2 linked regions of the Collimonas fungivorans Ter331 genome follow. The protein of the gene in region 2 binds, or shares a complex with, the protein of the main gene of each other region. Links are inferred from orthologs where the notes say so. Each region holds a gene or a part of one and is shown on either strand. Other genes may lie near its edges. The genes, in order: trxB and trxA.

What was found.
Region 1: the proteins of trxA (region 2) and trxB are in contact, whole or in part, in a crystal structure (PDB 1F6M), measured with the Escherichia coli proteins. The link is inferred for Collimonas fungivorans Ter331 from one-to-one orthologs.

What each region holds. Positions count from the first base shown.
Region 1 is NC_015856.1:3,229,763-3,240,050, forward strand. What follows is about bases 3,981-6,825. They hold trxB (thioredoxin-disulfide reductase), read left to right. Parts: upstream 3,981-4,847; coding sequence 4,848-5,804; downstream 5,805-6,825. Other genes in these bases: CFU_RS14010 (DNA translocase FtsK), read right to left, coding at 3,981-4,479; CFU_RS14020 (Smr/MutS family protein), read left to right, coding at 5,873-6,520; CFU_RS14025 (PA0069 family radical SAM protein), read right to left, coding at 6,551-6,825. Also shown: CFU_RS13995 (replication-associated recombination protein A), read right to left, coding at 1-890; ferredoxin FdxA, read left to right, coding at 1,049-1,381; outer membrane lipoprotein chaperone LolA, read right to left, coding at 1,438-2,085; more of CFU_RS14010, read right to left, coding at 2,131-3,980; more of CFU_RS14025, read right to left, coding at 6,826-7,696; CFU_RS14030 (efflux RND transporter permease subunit), read right to left, coding at 7,781-10,288.
Region 2 is NC_015856.1:1,031,971-1,042,387, reverse strand. Bases 6,945-9,918 are described here. They hold trxA (thioredoxin TrxA), read left to right. Parts: upstream 6,945-8,255; coding sequence 8,256-8,582; downstream 8,583-9,918. Other genes in these bases: rho (transcription termination factor Rho), read left to right, coding at 8,687-9,918; CFU_RS04535 (PD-(D/E)XK nuclease family protein), read right to left, coding at 6,945-7,919. Outside these bases: CFU_RS04555 (basic amino acid ABC transporter substrate-binding protein), read left to right, coding at 1-84; CFU_RS04550 (basic amino acid ABC transporter substrate-binding protein), read left to right, coding at 111-905; CFU_RS04545 (amino acid ABC transporter permease), read left to right, coding at 1,069-1,812; CFU_RS04540 (UvrD-helicase domain-containing protein), read right to left, coding at 1,879-5,187; more of CFU_RS04535, read right to left, coding at 5,184-6,944; more of rho, read left to right, coding at 9,919-9,949; CFU_RS04520 (MFS transporter), read left to right, coding at 10,197-10,417. UniProt on the Escherichia coli protein: Participates in various redox reactions through the reversible oxidation of its active center dithiol to a disulfide and catalyzes dithiol-disulfide exchange reactions.

The sequences.
Region 1 (10,288 bases), 2.2 Mb from region 2 along the record:
TCGGCCAGGCCGATATCTTCCCAGGCCATGCGCACGATCCGGCGCGACAGGTACATGGGATCGGCGCCGCCGTCCAGCATGCGGCACAGCCAGTACAGCGCGCCGTCCGGGCTGGAGCCGCGCACCGATTTGTGCAAGGCTGAAATCTGGTCGTAGAAATTATCGCCGCCCTTGTCGAAGCGGCGCGCATTCAGGGTCAGCGCATTTTGCAGGAATTCGCTGGTGACCTGGGTCACGCCGGAAGCCTTGATGGCGCTGCCGATCTGCTCCAGCAGGTTGAGCAGCCGGCGCGCATCGCCGTCGGCATAACCGATCAGGGTATCGACCGCGGCCTCGTCGAACTGCAGGTGCGACAAGACCCGCTCCTGCGCACGCGCCAGCAGCAGCTTCAGTTCATCCTCGGTCAGGGCCTGCAGCACATACACCTGCGCCCGCGACAGCAAAGCCGAGTTGACTTCAAACGAGGGATTTTCGGTGGTGGCGCCGATGAAGGTCACCAGGCCGGATTCGGCATACGGCAGCAAAGCGTCTTGCTGAGACTTGTTGAAGCGATGGATTTCATCGACGAACAGGATCGTATGCCTGCCTTGCGCCAGGTTCTGCTGCGCCTGTTCCATCGCCGCGCGGATATCCTTGACGCCGGAAAACACCGCCGACAGCGGGATGAATTCACAGTCGAAGGCATTCGCAGTCAGGCGCGCCAGCGTGGTCTTGCCGACACCGGGCGGCCCCCACAGGATCATGGAATGCGGCTTGCCGGATTCAAACGCCAGCCGCAGCGGCTTGCCCGGCCCCAGCAGGTGGCTCTGCCCGATCACCTCGTCCAGGGTCGCCGGACGCAGGGCTTCGGCCAGTGGCGGTGTGGGTTCTACTTTGAAGAGATCGGACATGGTTCGGTGAAAAATGGTCTTTGTTTGAAAAATCAAATGTCATGCAGCATCTGTAAAGCTTGGCGGCCGGCCCCGAAACCTGCCGGCTGCGCCCCGGTGCGCGAAGACGGCGATTGTGAGAGAATCCCTGTCGATTTCGACCAGCTCTCCGCCCCGCCATGCCCTTTGTCGTCACCGATTCCTGCATCCGCTGCAAATACACCGACTGCGTCGAGGTCTGCCCTATGGATTGCTTCCGGCAAGGGCCGAATTTCCTGGTGATCGTGCCAGAGGACTGCATAGACTGCTCGATGTGCGTGCCGGAATGTCCGGTCGGCGCGATCTACAACCAGGCCGACCTGCCCGACGAACAGCGCCATTTCGCCGAAATCAACGCCCGCCTTGCCGCCCATCCGGACTGGAAACCGATCACTCGCTCGCAACCACCGTTGCCTGACCACGAAGCCTGGCGCGAGGTCGCCAACAAGCTGGAATTCCTGGAACAGGCGTAGGGTGGGCAGTTTTTTCCCACGCGCCACTTAAATCTGCGTGGGCACCCGTGCCCACGCTACTGATTCAATACATCCGCCCCCTTGGGCACGACAAACTGGAACTGCCCGGTCGACAGCGGCGGATTCTTGACGAAATTCTTGAAGGTCAGCAGCGATACCTGGCCAAACGAATCGCGCAGTTCCATCGCCTGCGGCACACCGTCCTTGAGGCCGATGCCGATATGGTCGAAGGTGGTGTCCTTGGCTTTCGGCGTCGCTTCCAGCCACTCCATGCCATCCTTGGCCTGGCCTTCTTTCAGGACAAAGTTCTTTTCCAGGTCGTTGCTGCCGAACAGGATCGCCGCCGGTGAGGAACCGAGCGCATTGCCCAGGCTCTTGGTGGTGACCTGGTTCAGGTCCTTGTCGTAGATGTACAGCTTGTCGCCGTCGGCTTGCAGCACCTGTTCGTACGGCTTCTGGTAAGTCCAGATGAACTTGCCGGGCCGGGCGAAGATGAAAACGCCGCTGGAAGTGCTGGTGACCTTGGGCGCCTTGCCGGCGTCGATTTTCACCAGTTGCTGCGAGAATTCACCCTTGGCCGACTGCGTGCTGCTGACGAACGACTTGAACTGCTCCAGCGCACTGGCATGGGCCAGCGACGGCAGCAGCGCCATGCTCAGCGACAGGCCGACGATCAGGCGGCCCGATTTGAACTTGGCGAACATGTTGCTCTTGCCGGCCAGGCTGGCGATGATTTTCTTTTGCATATCTTATTGCTCCGTGTTGCTATTCCCCGCCGGCACCAGGATTTCCCGGTTGCCGTTGGATTGCATGGTTGAAACCAGTCCGCTTGTTTCCATCTGCTCCAGCAAGCGCGCCGCGCGGTTGTAGCCGATGCGCAGATGGCGCTGCACCAGCGAAATCGAGGCGCGCCGATTCTTCAGCACCACCGCCACCGCCTGGTCGTACAATTCGTCGCCTTCGCTGCCGCCGGTCGCCGCGCCGCCGAGCGGGCCGTCGGTGCCGTCTTCCAGCACGCCGCCTTCCAGTATTCCTTCGATGTAGTTCGGCTCGCCCTGTTCCTTCAGGTAGTCGACCACCCGATGCACTTCTTCATCCGAGACGAACGCGCCATGGACCCGGATCGGCAAGCCGGTGCCGGGCGGCATGTACAGCATGTCGCCCATGCCGAGCAGCGCTTCCGCTCCCATCTGGTCAAGGATCGTGCGCGAATCGATCTTGCTGCTGACCTGGAACGCGATCCGGGTCGGCACATTGGCCTTGATCAGGCCGGTGATCACGTCTACAGATGGGCGCTGCGTCGCCAGAATCAAGTGGATGCCGGCGGCGCGCGCCTTTTGTGCGATACGCGCGATCAGCTCTTCCACCTTCTTGCCGACCACCATCATCAGGTCGGCCAGCTCGTCGATGATGACGACGATGGTAGGCAGCTTTTCCAGCGGTTCGGGCGCATCCGGCGTCAGGCTGAACGGATTCGGGATTTTTTCTTCGCGCTTGTCGGCGTCCGCGATCTTCTGGTTGTAGCCGGTCAGGTTGCGCACGCCCATCTTCGACATCAGCTTGTAGCGGCGCTCCATCTCGTTGACCGCCCAGTTCAGCGCATGGCCGGCCTGGCGCATGTCGGTCACCACCGGCGCCAGCAGGTGCGGGATGCCTTCGTAGATCGACAGCTCCAGCATTTTCGGGTCGATCAGGATCAGGCGCACCTGGTTCGGATCGGATTTATAAAGCAGGGACAGGATGGTGGCGTTGATGCCCACCGATTTGCCCGAGCCGGTGGTGCCGGCCACCAGCAAGTGCGGCATCTTGGCCAGGTCCGCCACCACCGGATGGCCGGCGATGTCCTTGCCGAGCGCGATGGTGAGGCTGGAGACGCCGTCATTGTAGACCTTGGAGCCGAGGATCTCGGTCAGGCGCACGATTTGACGTTTGGGGTTGGGCAATTCCAGGCCCATGAACATTTTGCCGGGGATCACTTCCACCACGCGGATCGAAGTCAGCGACAGCGAACGCGCCAGGTCGCGCGCCAGGCCGACGATCTGGCTGCCCTTGACGCCGGTCGCCGGTTCGATTTCGTAGCGGGTAATCACCGGGCCGGGATAAGCGGCCACCACTTTCACCTGCACGCCGAAATCGGACAGTTTTTTCTCGATCAGGCGGCTGGTGAATTCCAGCGTTTCGACGCTCACGGTCTGCTGCTGCGGCGGCGCTTCGTCCAGCAGCGACAACGGCGGCAGGTTGGTGTCCGGCAAATCGGTGAACAAGGTGGTTTGCCGCTCTTTTTCCACCCGCTCCGATTTCGGCACGGCAACTACCTGCGGCTCGATCCGGATCGGCGACGCCACCACGATCTTGGCGCGCTCCTGCACCACTACTTCTTCACGCTTGACGGCGGCGACCTGCCCGACCTTGCGGTCTTCGCGCGCGACATAAAAATTCTTCAGCCACAGCAGCCCGTTTTCGATGCCGGCACCGATGCGCTCGGCCACGGTCAGCCACGACACATGGAAAAACAGGCTGATGCCCAGTGCGAACAACAGCAGCAGGAACAAGGTGGAGCCGGTAAAACCGAGCGCGGTTTGCGCGCCGCTGCCGATCAGCTGCCCCAGCACGCCGCCGGGCGCGCGCGGCAGTTGCACGTGGCTAGCCAGCCATTGCATGCGGGTATATTCGAGGCCCAGGCTACCCACCAGGATCAGGACAAAGCCGGCGCCGCGGATCAAGCCTTCGTGGCGATGCTCGGGTTCGGCGTTTTTCTCAACCACAAAACGCTGCGAAATGCGGCGGTAGCCCTGCCACAAGGTGCGCAGCAGCAGCGCGCACCACCACCAGGCCGAGGCGCCGAAGACAAACAGCATCAGGTCCGACAGCCAGGCGCCGATGCGGCCGCCCCAGTTATGCATGCGCGGCACCAGGGTGCCGTGCGACCAGCCCGGGTCGGACTTGGAATAGGTGGCGAAAATGATGATCAGATAGGCTGTGATGACCGCATAGACGATCCAGCGCGCTTCATACAGCAGCCGGACCAGGCGGCTCGGCAAAGGCTGCGCCTCTTGCGGCTTGGTGTTGCGGGTATAGGCTTGGCTTGTTCTAGTCATAAATCCGGTTGGTGTTACTTCGTTATCACTTTACAGGTGCGCGGAATGCATTCGCAAGTTGAAATTATGCACCTAATACCTATATATATAACCAGTGTTTGATGTTTCCATTTGAAACATGAGCAAAAAACCAAGCTTGGGGAGCAAGGATTTTTGATGCGCCGCCACTTGAAAGCGTCGGCTCGACTATAATCTTACCGAGTTTTTGAGCGCAATTTGATGATCTTGACAATATTTATCCGCCGCCAGCGGCCATAAATCCGCATTCATCATCTGATCAGCCGGGGACAGCATCATTCGCCGCAAGTCTGTGCTGGCGGCAACCCTGTCCGACAACTGTTTTTGATATCTGTTACCTGAGGCACACGATGACCACTACCAAACCCGCCAAGCACGCCCATGTCCTGATCCTCGGTTCCGGGCCCGCCGGCTACAGCGCCGCTGTCTACGCCGCCCGCGCCAACCTGAAGCCGGTCCTGATCACCGGCGTCGAGCAAGGCGGCCAGCTGATGACCACTACCGACGTCGAGAACTGGCCCGGCGACCCGCACGGCGTGCAAGGTCCGGAACTGATGCAGCGCCTGCTCAAACACGCAGAAGAATTCAACACAGAGATCATTTTCGACCATATCCACACCACCAAGTTGTCGGAAAAACCATTTCGCCTGATCGGCGATTCGGGCGAGTACACCTGCGACGCCCTGATCATCGCCACCGGCGCCTCGGCCCAGTATCTCGGCCTGCCGTCGGAAGAAGCGTTCATGGGCAAAGGCGTCTCGGCCTGCGCCACTTGCGACGGTTTCTTCTACCGCGGCCAGGAAGTCGCCGTGGTCGGCGGCGGCAATACCGCGGTGGAAGAAGCGCTGTACCTGTCGAACATCGCCAGCAAGGTCACCCTGATCCACCGCCGCGACAAGTTCCGCGCCGAACCGATCCTGGTGGACCGCCTCAACGCCAAGGTGGCGGAAGGCAAGATCGTCATCAAGTACAACCACACGCTGGATGAAGTCACCGGCGACGCCAGCGGCGTCACCGGCATCAACATCAAGTCGGTGGCCGACGGCAGCGTCACGCCGATCACGCTGCACGGCGTCTTCATCGCCATCGGCCACAAGCCGAACACCGGCATTTTCGACGGGCAGCTGGAAATGCACAACGGCTACATCAAGACCCGGACCGGCCTGGAAGGCATGGCCACCGCCACCAGCGTGCCGGGCGTGTTCGCCGCCGGCGACGTCCAGGACCACATCTACCGCCAGGCCATCACCAGCGCCGGCACCGGCTGCATGGCGGCGCTGGATGCCCAGCGCTTCCTGGAAGATTAAAGGTCACGCGTGGGCACGGTGTGCCCACCCTACCCCGCCGCCTTTCACCATCAGCAGACGCATATATCATGGCCGGCCCGATCAAAGACTTCAGCGCCCTCAAATCGCTGCGCAAGGAAATCAAGGCGCAGGACGAAGCACGCCAGGCCGCCGCGGCCGAAGCCAAGCGCCGCGAGCAGGAAACACGGCGCGACGCCGACATCTTCCGCAGCAGCATCGGCAACGTCAAGCCGCTGGCGGTTCCGCCCAAGTTCACGCCTGACATCCCGCGCCCGCTGCCGATCGCGCGCCAGCACCTGGCCGACGAGCAAGCCGCGCTGGCAGCATCGCTGTCCGACGATTTCAACATCGAAACCCTGCTCGACACCGACGAAACGCTCAGCTTCGCCCGCAACGGCATCGGCCCCGACGTCATGCGCAAGCTGCGGCGCGGCCACTGGACCATCCAGCAGCAGCTCGACCTGCATGGCCTGCGGCGCGAAGAAGCACGCGAAGCCCTGGCCGAATTCCTGCGCCTGGCGGCCAAGCGCGGCTGGCGCTGCGTACGCATCATCCACGGCAAGGGACTGGGTTCCATCAACAAGGAGCCGGTGCTGAAATCCAAGGTCCGCAACTGGCTGGTGCAGAAGGAAGAAGTACTGGCCTTCTGCCAGGCCACCGCTGCCGAAGGCGGTTCCGGCGCCTTGCTGGTGCTGCTCAAGGGCCAGGCCGCCTGATTCGTAGGGTGGACACCTGTGCCCATCCTACTAAAACAAACCCATCTGGCCCGACAAGCGGTCTTTTTCCGGCTGCACGTACGGCCGCTTGAAACGGCTCGTATCCAGCGTGCCGAACGAACCGCCGTGCGTCATGCCGAACCTGAGCACGGCCTTTTCAAAACGCTGGCGCAGCAGATCGGCCCACACGCCCTCGCCGCGCATGCGGGTGGCAAAATCGGCGTCATAGTCGGCGCCGCCGCGCATCTCGCGGATGCGGTTCATCACGCGGTTGGCGCGCTCCGGAAAATGCGCCTGCAGCCAGTTCTTGAACAAGGGATTCACCTCCCACGGCAGACGTAAAACGGTATAACCGGCGCGCACCGCGCCAGCCTCGGCGGCCGCCTCTATCACGCGTTCCATGTCCGGTTCGGTGATGAACGGAATCATGGGCGCCACGCTGACGCTGACCGGGATGCCCGCCTCCGCCAGCGTGCGGATGGTGCGCAGGCGCCGCGCCGGCGTCGCCGCCCGCGGCTCCAGCGTGCGGGCGATGGTCGCATCCAGCGTAGCGATGGTGACCGCCGCCACCGCCTGCCGCTTGGCCGCCATGGCGGCCAGCAAATCGATATCGCGCTCGATCAGCGACGATTTGGTGATCAGGGCCAGCGGATGTTCGCAATCGTGCAGCACCTGCAAGATGCGCCGCGTCAGCAGCAATCCGCGCTCGCAAGGCTGGTAGGCATCGGTGTTGATGCCCAGCGCGATCGATTCGGCGACATATGACGGCCGCGCCAGCTCCCGCTGCAACAATTCCGGCGCATTCACCTTGGCAAAAATCCGGCTCTCGAAATCCAGCCCGGGCGACAGTCCCAGGTAGCTGTGGGTCGGCCGCGCGAAACAGTAGATGCAACCGTGCTCGCAGCCGCGATAGGGATTCAGCGAGACATTGAACGGCAGGTCCGGCGAGGCATTGCGGCTGAGGATGCTCTTTGCCTGTTCTTCGGTGACGATGGTGCGCAGCGCTGCCGGTTCATCCAGTTCATCTTCCGCCGCCCAGCCGTCGTCGAACTCCTCGCGCTGCGCAACTTCAAAGCGGCCTTGCATATTGCTGGTCGCGCCGCGGCCCTTGCGCGCCACGCCGGCAGGCTGGAACTGGATTACCTGGGGAAAAGGCTTTTTTTGATAATCTGACATCGCGGCGCTAATATACTGTACATATATACAGTATATTAGCGCAAATCCTGCCTTTTGCAATGGCTACATCCAGTTCAGGGCAGCCTAAAGACTTAGCGGCGTCTCGGCGCGTTTGCGGCGCAACCGCTGCACCATTCTGTCCATATACAGATACACAACAGGCGTCGTGTACAAGGTCAACACCTGCGACAGCAGCAAACCGCCCACCATGGCGATGCCCAGCGGCCGCCGCAGCTCTGATCCCGCGCCCGCACCCAACGCCAGCGGCAATGCGCCCAGCAGCGCCACCATGGTAGTCATCATGATCGGCCGGAAGCGCAGCAGGCATGCCTTGTAAATTGCCTCTTCGGGCGACAGGCCGCCGGCTTCCTCCACGATGGCGACGTCGACCATCATGATTCCGTTCTTTTTGACAATGCCGATCAGCAGCATGACGCCTATCAGCGCCACCAGCGAAAAATCGTAATGCAGCAGGATCAGCGCCAGCAGTCCGCCGATGCCGGCCGAAGGCAGGGTCGACATGATCGTGATCGGGTGGATAAAACTTTCATACAGGATGCCAAGCACGATGAAAATGGCCAGCAGCGCCGCCAGGATCAGGAACGGCTGGTTTGCCAGCGATTCTTGAAACGCTTGCGCGCTGCCGGCGAAAATCGAGCTCAGGCCGGCAGGCTTGGCCATCGAACGTTCCTTCGCATTGATGGCGTCGATGGCGTCGCCCAGCGCCTGCCCTGGCGCCAGGTTGAACGACAAGGTCGAAGCTGGAAACTGGCCGTCGTGGTTGACCGTCAGCGGCGCCGATGAATGTTCGAACCTGCTTATGGCGCTGAGCAGCACCGGCACGCCGCTCTTGGACGGCACGTAGATGCGGGCCAGCGCGCTTTCGTCGAGCTGGAAGCGTGGATCGACTTCCAGCACCACCCGGTACACACTGACCTGGGTGTAAAAGCTCGCCACCTGGCGCTGGCCGAAGGCGTCATACAAGGTATCGTCCACCGCCTGCGTGTTGACGCCGAGGCGCGCCATCGCCTCCCGGTCCAGAACGATTTGCAGGCGCGGCGCCGTCGGCTCGCTGTCGCCTTCGACGTCGCGGATCTGCGGGATTGTCCGCAGCGCCGCCAGCATGCGCGGCGTCCATAGCTGCAGTTCGGCCAGGTTGGCGTCGCGCAGCGTGTACTGGAATTGCGTTTTGCTGACGCGCGCGCCGATCTGCAGATCCTGGCGCGCTTGCATGTGCAAGGTGATTTCCGGAATATTCCTGACCCGCTTGCCGATGCGGTCGATGACTTCGTATACCGAGGCACGGCGCAGCTCAAACGGCTTCAGGTCGATCAGCAGCCGGCCGACGTTAAGCGACGGATCGCCCTCGATCCAGAAATAGACGTTCTGGATATCCGGATCTTGCCGCACCGTGTTCGCCAGCGCTTGCATCTGGCGCAGCATCGCCGGGTAGGAGATATCCGGCGAGGCTTCGGTCACGCCGGCGATCAATCCGTTATCCTGCTGCGGGAAAAACCCTTTCGGGATATAGACATAAATGCCAAGCGTGACCACCAGCGTCGCCAGCATCACGCCCAGCGTCAGGCGCTGGTGCCGCAGCACCGTGCGCAAGCCGCCGGCATAGGCCTGGCGCATGCGCTCGAGAAAATGTTCGCAGCGCTGGTGGAACCAGTCGCTGCGGTGTGTTGACTGGACGCTCAGGAAGCGTGCGCACAGCACCGGGGTCAGGGTCAGGGAAACCACGCCGGAGATCAGGATGGCGATGGCGGCAGTATCGGCAAATTCGCGGAACAAGCGCCCTACCACGCCTCCCATGAACAGCAGCGGGATGAATACCGCCACCAGTGAAATCGTCATGGAAAAAATCGTAAAGCCGATTTCATGCGAACCCTTGAACGCTGCCGCCTGCGGTTCCATGCCCTCTTCCACATGGCGCAGGATGTTTTCCAGCATCACGATCGCATCGTCCACCACAAAGCCGATCGAAATCGTGAGCGCCATCAGGGAAACGTTGTCCAGCGTGTAGCCAAGTCCGTACATGGCGGCCATGGTGCCGAACAGGGACAGCGGGATGACGATCGCCGGGATCAGGGTGGCGCGGATGCTGCCCAGGAAAATGTAGACGACGAACACTACCAGCAGGCAGGTCAGGAACAGCGTAAATTGCACGTCGCTGACCGATGAACGTATGGTCTGGGTGCGGTCGCCCAGCAGCACCAGGTGCAGCGAAGGCGGCAGGTTGCGCTCAAGCGCAGGCAATGCTTCTTTTACTTTCGCCACGGTAGCGTTGACGTTGAATCCTATCTGCTTGTGCACATCGATCATGACCGCCTGGTGCTGGCCCAGCCAGGCACTCTGCTTGACGTCCTCCACGCTGTTGACGATGACGCCGGCATCGCGCAGCTTGACTGTGGCGCCGTTGCGCGACGTCAAGGCAATGGCGCCATATTCCGCCGACTGGCTGAGCTGGTCGTTGGTATCCAGGGTGATCGATTGACGGCTACCGTTCAAGGTCCCCTTGGGGCCGTTGGCAGTCGCTTCAGCTATGCGTTGGCGTACGTCTTCCAGCGTCAGGCCCATCGCGGCGACACG
Region 2 (10,417 bases):
CTCAACCATGGCTTGGAACAGATCAAGGCCGATGGCACGCAGGACCGGATCTACAAGAAATATTTCGCCGACGAGAAGTTATAAATCCGACTTGTTTTTACGAGAACACCATGAAAAAAATGTTAAGCCGCTACCTGCCGCTGTGCGCTCTCAGCATGAGCCTGCTGGCAGTGGGCGCCTGCAGCAAAAAAGAAGAAACGCCGGCGGCAGCGGCCAAGCAAACCCTGTACGTGGTCGGCGTTGAATCGGCTTACGCACCATTTTCCGCCGAAAACGAAAAGAAGGAAGTGGTCGGCTTCGATATCGACCTGATGAAGGCGATTGCTGCCAAAATCGGCATCGAAGTGAAATTCATCCCGACCCCATTCGAAGGCATCTTCAACTTCCTGGCGCAGGGCGACCGCGACCTGCTGATTTCCGCCATCACGATTACCGACGAGCGCAAGCAGACGGTCGATTTTTCCGAGCCTTATTTCGAAGCCAGCCAGCTGATCGCCGTCCCGCAAGGCAATACTTCAGTGAAACAGTTCAATGACCTGAAGACCATGAAGATCGGCGTCCAAAGCGCCACTACCGGCGACGAAGTGGTGCAAAACCTGGTAGGCAAGAACAACCCCAGCATCAAGCGCTTCGACTCCACCACGCTGGCCCTGAAAGAACTGGAAAGCGGCGGCGTCGATGCCGTGGTGGCGGACGACCCTGTGGTCAGGAACTACATTACCAACAATCCGTCGGCCAGCTTCCATGTCGTCACCGATGGCGGCTTTCCGAAAGAGTACTATGGCATTGCGGTACGCAAAGGCAATACCGAACTGCTGGCCAAGATCAACCAGGGCCTGGCTGATGTCAAGGCAGACGGCAGTTTCGCAAAAATCAATGAAAAGTACTTCGGCAACGGTAAGTAATTAGCTGTAGCCTGCCTGCAGACCCGCTGTTTTTGGCGGTCTGCGGCATCTACGGTATAATTTTGCGCTAATTTTTTATTATCTTCATGTTTAGCCCGGATCAGCAGCCAGCCAGGTTACGCGTCCTCTCAGCCCGTCGCACCGTTTCTTCTCAATAACACTTATGGATTTTCGCTGGAGCATCATACAAGGCTACGCGCCGCTATTCGTCAAGGGCTTCTTCATGACGGTCCAGGTCGCCGTGATCAGTATCATCATCGGCACCATCCTCGGTCTGTTGCTGGGCATGCTGCGTCTGGCCGAAGTCAAGCACGGTCCCTGGAAATGGCCGTTCCGCCTGTTGAAAGGGCTGGCCAGCTTTTATGTCGCCTTCTTCCGCGGCACGCCGCTGTTCGTGCAGATCCTGCTGATCCACTTTGCGGTAATGCCGGTGCTGATCCACCAGGACAACGGCCTGCTGATCTCCGGCGAGCTGGCGCGCACCATCAAGCAAGACTACGGCGCATTCATTTCCGGCATCGTCGCCCTGTCGCTCAATGCCGGTGCTTATATTTCAGAGATTTTCCGGGCCGGCATCCAGTCTATCGACCGCGGCCAGTCTTATGCGGCGTCCAGCCTCGGCATGGGCTACAAGCTGACCATGCGCTACGTAGTGCTGCCGCAGGCGTTCCGCCGCATGCTGCCGCCGCTCGGCAATGAAGCCATCACCCTGCTCAAGGATTCGTCGCTGGTATCGGCCATCGGCCTGGCCGAGCTGGCTTATGCGGCTAGGACTGTTGCCGGCGCCTACTCGCGTTATTGGGAACCGTACATCACGATTTCCGTGGTCTATTTCGCCATGACCATGATACTGGCGACGCTGGTTGGGCGGCTGGAACGAAAATACGCGGCGCCTCACCATCGTTGATTGCAAGCCGGCGGCCCGATTCGGAAAACCCTTATTTTTTCAACGAAAATAAGGGTTTTTTAATGGCTAGTCGATTTCCGACAAACGTCCATCGACAGTCAGCAAGGCGGTACGCAAACGCTTGTCGCCGAACACTCCCTGCGCCGCCTGCCGGTAGCTGCGCAACTGTGCTGCGTACGCCGCGCGCTCGCTGTCGAGCAGATTGCGCTTGTAGTCCAGGATCCATACCTCTTCCTCGAAGATCACCACACGGTCGAAACGCAGCACGGCATTGTCGGCGATGATTTCCATTTCATTGCGCGCATGCAGGTGCATGGCCGGATTAAAGAAATGCTCCAGCTCGGCTTGTCCCAGGATGGTCTGGGCCTGCCGCCGCACCTGCTTTGCCAGCGCCGGAGGGCATGGCAGCCAGCGCGCAATCGTTGCCGCCTCAGGCAGCACTATCGGCCAATGTCCGTGCTGGGTGACTCTTTCCAGCAAACCGTGCAAAGCGATACCCTCGGCGATTGCCTCGCTGTCAAAGGTGGCAGCGATGACGGATTCGGCCGGCGGCATTTGCGGCGGATCGAATATTTCCTGCTCAAATCTTTGTACGCTGCCGGTGGCCGAAGCGTGTTCCGCGACGGCGTCGAAACTGGTCTCAAGTACATGTTCCAGCCGCGCATACCAGCTGTCCTCCGTCACGCCGCCGCTCCTGCCGGCGACACCGCTGACGATCAGCAGCTGCTTGGCGCGGGTGGTGGCGACGTACAGCAAGTTCCAGTCTTCCTGCGTCTTGAAACCCTCTTCCGCCGCAAACAGCGGATCGCGCGCGGCACCGCGTTCGGCACTGCTGCCGAACGCGGAAAAATGCAGCGGCGCCTCCGCGTCCTGCGGCCAGTCGCACAGGATGCCGTAGTCGTCGCGCGCCGGTTTGCTGTGATTGGCGTCCAGCAGCACTACTACCGGCGCTTCCAGTCCCTTGGCGCTGTGCACCGTCAGGATGCGCACGGCATCGGTGGCGGCATCGATGCTGGCTTCATCAGGCGCATCGCCGCCGGCGGCGTTTTGCAGGCCGCGCAGGGCATCGATGAATTTCGGCAGGCTGGGATAACGGCCGGCATCCATGTTCAGCGCCAGTTCGACAAAGGTTTCGATGTTGCCTATGGCCTGGCTGCGCGATAAAGGCGAAGCCGCCTGCGCATAGCGCGCCAGCAATTGGCCCTGGTGCAAAATCACGTCGAGCAGGTCGTGCACCGGCAAACGCGGCGCCGCCTGCAGCCATTGTTCCAGCAAGGCGGTGGCGCGCTGCAGCGCCGGCGCCGCGTCCGCGTTTGCCGAGGCAGCCCGCAGGCGCGCCCACCAGCCGCGCTCGCCGCGCTGCGCCAGCGCGATCAGGTCGTCGTCGCTGGCGCCGAAGATCGGCGATTTCAGCACATGGCCGAGCGCGCGCGCATCGTCCGGCGTGATCAGGAAAGTCAGCAAGGCGATCAGATCGGAAATCTCCAGCGATTCCAGCAAGCCGCCACGCTTGTCCGACATGAACGGTATGCCAGCCGCGCGCAGCGCGCTTTCGTAGGCGCCCAGATGGCTGCGTTTTTTCACCAGCAGCATCACGTCCGACCAGCGCAGCGAACGATCGCCGTGCTCCTGGCGCACCGTCAGTTCTTGCCTGGCGCGCCACAGCGCTTGCGCCAGCTGCCTGCCCTCGTCGCGGCGGCGCGCGTCTTCCGATTCTTCGCGCGCGGTTGTCAGCGGATTGCGCAAGCCTTGCGGCTGTTGTTCCGTCTCATCGTCCGCTTGCTGGATCAAGGGCAACCGCCAGACCTCGCCGCCGACTTCGCCTAGCGTGGTTTGCGCCGAAAACAGGGGATTGGCGTAGAAACTGGCGTTCAGCACATCCACGATCGCCGTAGCATTGCGCCGGGTCTGGTTGGCTTGCAATACCGTGGCGCCCTGCTGCTGCAACAGCGTGCGCGCGGCCTCGAACACCCTTGGTTCGGCGCGGCGGAAACGGTAAATCGATTGTTTTGGATCGCCGACCACAAACACGCTGGGCTGGCCGGCGTCTTCGCCGTAGGCGCTCAGCCAGGCGCGCACGATGCTCCATTGTAGTGGGTTGGTGTCCTGGAATTCGTCCAGCAGGATGTGCTTGTAGCGTGTATCGAGCCGGCTTTGCAGGTAAGCCGCGCTTTCCGGATTGGTCAGCAAGCGGTAGGCTTGCCATTCGAGGTCGGCGAAATCGAACACCCGCTGTTCCGCCTTCAGCGCCTGGTAACATTCCAGATAGGCGTTGCCGACGCTGAACAGGTGCTGGTTCAAGCTGAGCACAGTGCGCTCGTGGCTGCGTTTGCGCAGTAGCTTGAGAGTGTCGCCGGTGGCGTCGAATTGCGCATCGAAAGCATCGAGGGCATTGCCGCCCAGGCTGTTTTCCAGCGCCTTCAACAAATCCTTGGCCTTGCCGTTGCTGCGCGGCTTGCCGGCATCGTCGAAAAACTGGTGGCACAAGGCGTCGAAATTCACTACTGCGGCGCCCGCCGTCAGCGCCATTTCAATCGCGGTAGCGCGTTTCTGGTTGGTGGCAGAACCCTGCCCCAGCAACCACGCAATCTGCTTGACCTGCGACAGGAGTTTTTCGTCGTCCCATAATGACAGGCGCGCATCGATTTCAGCATCTTCGCCGCACAGCTCGCGCAGCCACTGCAGCGGCGCATCCACGCCCTGCTGGATCACGGCCCACCATTCGGCGCGTTTATCGATGAACGCGTTCAGCAATTTCCTGGTGCTGAAATCGCCCACCAGCTGGTACAGCGCCAGCAGATCCTGCCTGACCTGGCTGTTTTCCTCATCGTTCAGCGACTGCATGAAACGCAGGTAAGCGTCGGCCAGCAATTCACCGGTTTTCTCGGTCAAGGCATAACCATGCGGCACGCCGGACGCCAGCGGCGCAATTTGCAGCAAGCGCGCGAACCAGCTGTGGAAAGTATCGATCGACAGGCTTTGCGGACTGGCCAGCACGCGCTCATACAGATCGCGCGCCGCAGGCAGCACTTGCGCCAGGTCGTGCTGGGCGATGCCGCGTTCCAGCAGCAGCTGGCGCACCTTGGCGTCCGGCTGCAAAGCCAGGTCGTGCAGCAGCTCCAGCAGACGCTCGCGCATTTCCTGCGCGGCCTTGCGGGTAAAGGTGATCGCCAGCAGTTCCGACGGCGCGGCGCCGGCCAGCAGCAGCCGCAGCATGCGCGCCACCAGCAGCCAGGTCTTGCCGCTGCCGGCGCAGGCTTCCACCACCACCGAATGTTGCGGATCGCAGGCGGCATTGGTGAAGTCCTGGGCCGCGACTACTACGCCGTTCATTCGATAGGCGCTGGGCAGCTCAGCGTGCACAGATTCGCTCATTCCCAAGCTCCCTTGCGACACAAACCGCGCACATCGCAATACTGGCAAACCGATGCCACGCCGTTGGCCGGCAGGCCGACGCCGCGCGCAATCGCCTGCACATTGACCGAAATCTGCGCGGCCAAAGCGCGTTGCGCTTCGTCATAGTCGGGAGCGCTGACATCGCCGACCTTGTCTTTAGTGGTTTCCAGCGCAACGTAGTGCGCCGCCGCAACCGGACGGTCCGACAGCAAGCCGTAGAACGCCAGTTGATGATCTTCATGGTCTTTCAGTTTTTTATTCAGCACGCCCAGGTTGTTGGTCTTGTAATCCAGCACCGCACGCTCGCCGGCGTCGTTCTCGTCGACCCGGTCAATCCGGCCGTGCAGCATCAGTTCGCGGTCCGGCAGCGCCATCGGTTTTTCATAGGCCTGCTCGCCAAATACGAAAGACCAGCCTTGCGCTTCATGCTCATTGGCCCAGACGACATAGGCCGAAATGACTTTTTGCCAGCGCGAGTAATAACCCAGGGCTGCTGCGTTTTTGGCGATGACGCTGTCGAACAGTTTTTTTGAGATATCGACCAGCAAGGATTCGCGCTGGTCCAGCGGGCATGGCTGGTCGCGCAGGGTTTCGTGGTAAGTCTCCAGGATTTCATGCAGCCAGCCGCCGTAGTCGCGTTTTTCCGGCAAGTCGGACAGCTCGTCCAGCGATGCCAGGCCCAGCATGCGCCTGGCGAAAAATTGATATGGACAGGCGATAAAGCTGTTGTAGGCGCTGGCCGTCAGTCGGCTCGGCGTCAGCTGCGGCGCTGCCGGCGCCGGCATGGTCGTAGGCGTGGCCAGCAAGCTTTGCGATGCAATCGCCGCCCGCCGTTCAGGCAGCGCCGGCGCCTCGCTGCGCGCCAGGGTCAGCTGCAGGCGCTGGATCCAGGGGCTGACCGGATTCGGTTCACCGTCCTTGTGCGCCTGCCACGACAACACCACTTGCGGATTCATCGCCAGCAGCTCGACCACGTCGCGCAATTGCTGGCGCTGCCGGCTTTCGCGTGTCGCCAGGCCCAGCTCGCGCCGTACGGTATTGGCAAAAAACAGCGTCTCCTGCGGCTGCGACGGCAGGTGATCGGCGTCGGCGCCCACCACCAGCACGGCGTCGAAGGTACGCAGGCGGGCGCCGTTCAGCGGCAGCATCACCACCCGGCGGTCATTGATGGCGCTGATGAAGCTGGTGTCGTCGAGCTGCAGGTTGACCAGCGCACGCCATTCGGGAAAGGAAAACAGAGCCGCAAAATCGTTCCCCGGCGGAGCAATGTTCTGCAGCAGCTGCAAGATCTGCTGGCCGGCCGAATCCGCGCTGAGCGCCGCTGAGATGCCCAGGGCGTCGAGCGCCGCTGCGGTAGCAGCTATCCAGTCGCGCAGATTCTTGCGGCCGCTGAACAATGCGGCTTGCTGCGCCAGCAAAGCTACCGTCTTTTGTTCCGCCGGCGCTGCGGTCAAGGCATTGATCACCGCGCGCCACTCGCCGAGCACGTTGGCGCGCCGCAGCAGCAACTCTATCTTCATCACCAGCGCCGACTTGTTGGCGACGCCATCCTGCGCATCGTGCAGCAGGCCGCTGGGCGCTTCATTCAGCACAAACGGCGATTTCAGCAAATCCAGCAAGGCAGTGGTTTCACCGCGTGCGGTGACGACATCGAACCAGGCTGAAATCGCGGATGCGGCGCGCGTGGTGGACAGCTTCCAGCCGGTTTCGTCGGCCACATGGATCTGCGCCCGTTCCAGCAAGGCGCGGATGCGCCGCGCCACGACACGATCCTGCGCCACGATCGCCACGCTAGACTTACCCTCCCGCAGCCAGTCGATCACCATCTGTGCGCCTTGCACCGCCTCATCTTCGACGCTGCGCGCAGCGCACAATGCCAGCGCGGCCGACACTGCATGGCCACCGATTTTCCCCTCAGGATTTTCTTCGTCTGCCGCCGCCTCCACCATTTCCGGCCAAGCCTGGGCATAGGTCGGCAGCAGTGCTGGCGCGCGCCAGTCGAGAGTGATAGTCAGCACTTGCTGGCGCCTGGCGTAGGCGTCGAGAAAAGCCTGCTCCAGCGGTTCCGGCGCTACCGAACTGATCCAGGCCATCGGCTGGCTGGCGTTTTCCGCGATCTGCAGCATTTGCGCGAAACGCGCGGCGATCGCATCGTCGGCGTCCAGCTGGCTTTTCCAGATCGACCACACCAGCTGCGTTTCATCCGACAGCAGCTTGCGCGCATCCGGCGACAGCTGTTCCAGCGCATGTTGCCAGCGCTGCTCCGGATCGTTTGCTGCATCGATGTGCAAAGCGGGCAGCAAGGCTTGCGTAAGCTCGTCTGATAACGCTAACAATGTCTGCGCCAGCGGCAGCAGGTCGGTATTACGGCGCGCTGTAAATAATTTTTTCAGCCAGCCGTGCTGGCGCAGTTCGGCATATAGCCGCATCAGCCGCTCGCTGGCAGGCAGCACATTGGGCAGCGGCGGCAAGGTCGCCAGCCAGCCGGACAGGGTAAAGAATTGCGGCGGCACGAAAGTCCCGCCCAGCTGCGCGCTCAAGGCCGCTTTCAGCGGCTGGGCGTGGGCAAAGGTGGGCAGCACCACGCGCCATTGGGCGAAATCGCGCTGGCCCTGGTCGCCGCTGGCCTGGCGGCAGGCTGCCAGCAGAGCACGTGCAGCATCCGGCCAGAAGTTGGCGGAGGGCACGGTTTTTATGGATTCTAAGGGCATGTGGCTCACTGAAAGGACGGCCAGCGCCGCCTTGCTACTAGTATGGATGCTCTCGCATTTTTGCAACAATTAGCTATCATTTTATGCGAGCCTCCGGAAAAACAAGCCTCAAATAATTACATAATCAATTACATAAGCCACACATTTTCATAAAATCGGTTATGATTTAGCGAATATCCCGCCGCAATACCTCTTACCGCACCCACAAAAACTTGAATTCGCGCACGGCATCCCCACTTATTCAATAGAATAGGGAACGCCGATGGCAGCCACCAAGCAGGAATGGTAAGTCGTCTTGGCACACATTGATTCTTTTTCCCTCACACTGAGGAAACCATGAGCGAACATATTAAACATACTTCCGACGCAACTTTTGAAGCAGACGTACTCAAATCCGACAAGCCGGTCCTGGTCGATTTCTGGGCTGAGTGGTGCGGTCCTTGCAAGATGATCGCCCCGATCCTGGAAGAAGTCGCCAAGGAATACGGCGACAAGCTGCAAATCGTCAAGCTGGACGTCGATTCCAACCAGGCAGTGCCTGCCAAGCACGGCATCCGCGGCATCCCGACCTTGATCCTGTTCAAGAACGGCGTTCCGGCGGCACAGAAGGTTGGCGCGCTGGCCAAGGGCCAGTTGACCTCCTTCATCGATTCGAATATATAATAAGAACCGTGGCGGTGCGCCCGCACCGCCACTAGTGTTTTACTAACTACACCACGCAGTTCCCTCCCCCACCCAATATTTCCCATCCCGGGACACTCATACCTATGCATTTATCTGAATTAAAGGCGTTACATGTCTCCGCCCTGCTAGAAATGGCAATCGGCCTCGACATCGATAACGCAGCGCGTTTGCGCAAACAAGAACTGATGTTCGCGATCCTGAAAAAGCGCGCGAAATCAGGAGAACAGATTTTCGGCGACGGCGCCCTCGAAGTCCTGCCTGACGGCTTTGGCTTCCTGCGCTCGCCCGACGCCAGCTACATGGCGTCCACCGACGACATTTATATCTCGCCTTCGCAGATCCGCCGCTTCAACCTGCACACCGGCGATTCGATCGAAGGCGAAGTGCGGACACCGAAAGACGGCGAGCGCTATTTCGCACTGGTCAAGGTCGACAAGGTCAACGGCGAATCGCCGGAAGCGTCGAAGCACCGCATCCTGTTTGAAAACCTGACGCCGCTGCACCCGAACAAGCCGCTGCCGCTGGAACGCGACATGCGCGGCGAAGAAAACATCACCGGCCGCATCATCGACATGATCGCGCCTATCGGCAAGGGCCAGCGCGGCCTGCTGGTAGCGTCGCCAAAGTCCGGTAAATCGGTCATGCTGCAGCACATTGCGCATGCGATCACCACCAACCATCCAGACACCGTGATGATCGTCCTGCTGATCGACGAACGTCCGGAAGAAGTGACCGAAATGCAGCGCTCGGTGCGCGGCGAAGTGGTTGCCTCCACTTTCGACGAACCGGCCACGCGCCACGTGCAAGTCGCCGAAATGGTGCTGGAAAAAGCCAAGCGCCTGGTCGAAATGAAAAAAGACGTAGTGATCCTGCTGGACTCGATCACCCGCCTGGCGCGCGCCTACAATACCGTGATCCCTGCCTCCGGCAAGGTGCTGACCGGTGGTGTCGACGCCAATGCGCTGCAGCGTCCGAAGCGTTTCTTCGGCGCCGCCCGCAACATCGAAGAAGGCGGTTCGCTGACCATCATCGCCACTGCCCTGATCGAAACCGGCAGCCGCATGGATGACGTGATCTACGAAGAATTCAAGGGTACCGGCAACATGGAAGTCCACCTGGAACGCCGCCTCGCCGAGAAACGCGTGTACCCGTCGATCAACCTGAACAAGTCCGGCACCCGCCGTGAAGAATTGCTGATCAAGCCTGACCAGCTGCAAAAGATCTGGGTGCTGCGCAAGCTGCTGTACAGCATGGATGAAATCGAAGCGATGGAGTTCATCCTCGACAAGATGAAGTCGACCAAGAACAACGCCGAGTTCTTCGACATGATGCGCCGCGGCGGCTAATCAGAATCAGTCATCGTAAAAGCCTGGTCCATGCAAATGGACCAGGCTTTTTTCATATGCAGGCTGCGGCCAAGATCGGGCGCTCAAAAGCTGGCGTTGCCATGTGAAGCGGCTGATCCGTGAACTTAGGCGGCAAACCGAGGCTGCAAAATGTTGCATTAAGAAAACTATAATTTATTTACAAGGGAGAGCGCCACAACACGCTAAATGCTATGCTTGCGAACCTCCTATTTCGCAACGGCACATCATGGCGACAACTCAATCCAGCCAATCGAAATTCGGCACAGTCCTGCGGGTTACCAGCGGTAACTTCATGGAGATGTTCGATTTCTTCCTGTTCGGCTTCTACGCAACCTACATCTCCAAGACCTTTTTCCCGGCCGGCGACGAATTTGCTTCGCTGATGCTGACCTTCATGACTTTCGGCGCCGGCTTTCTGATGCGTCCGCTGGGCGCCATCATCCTCGG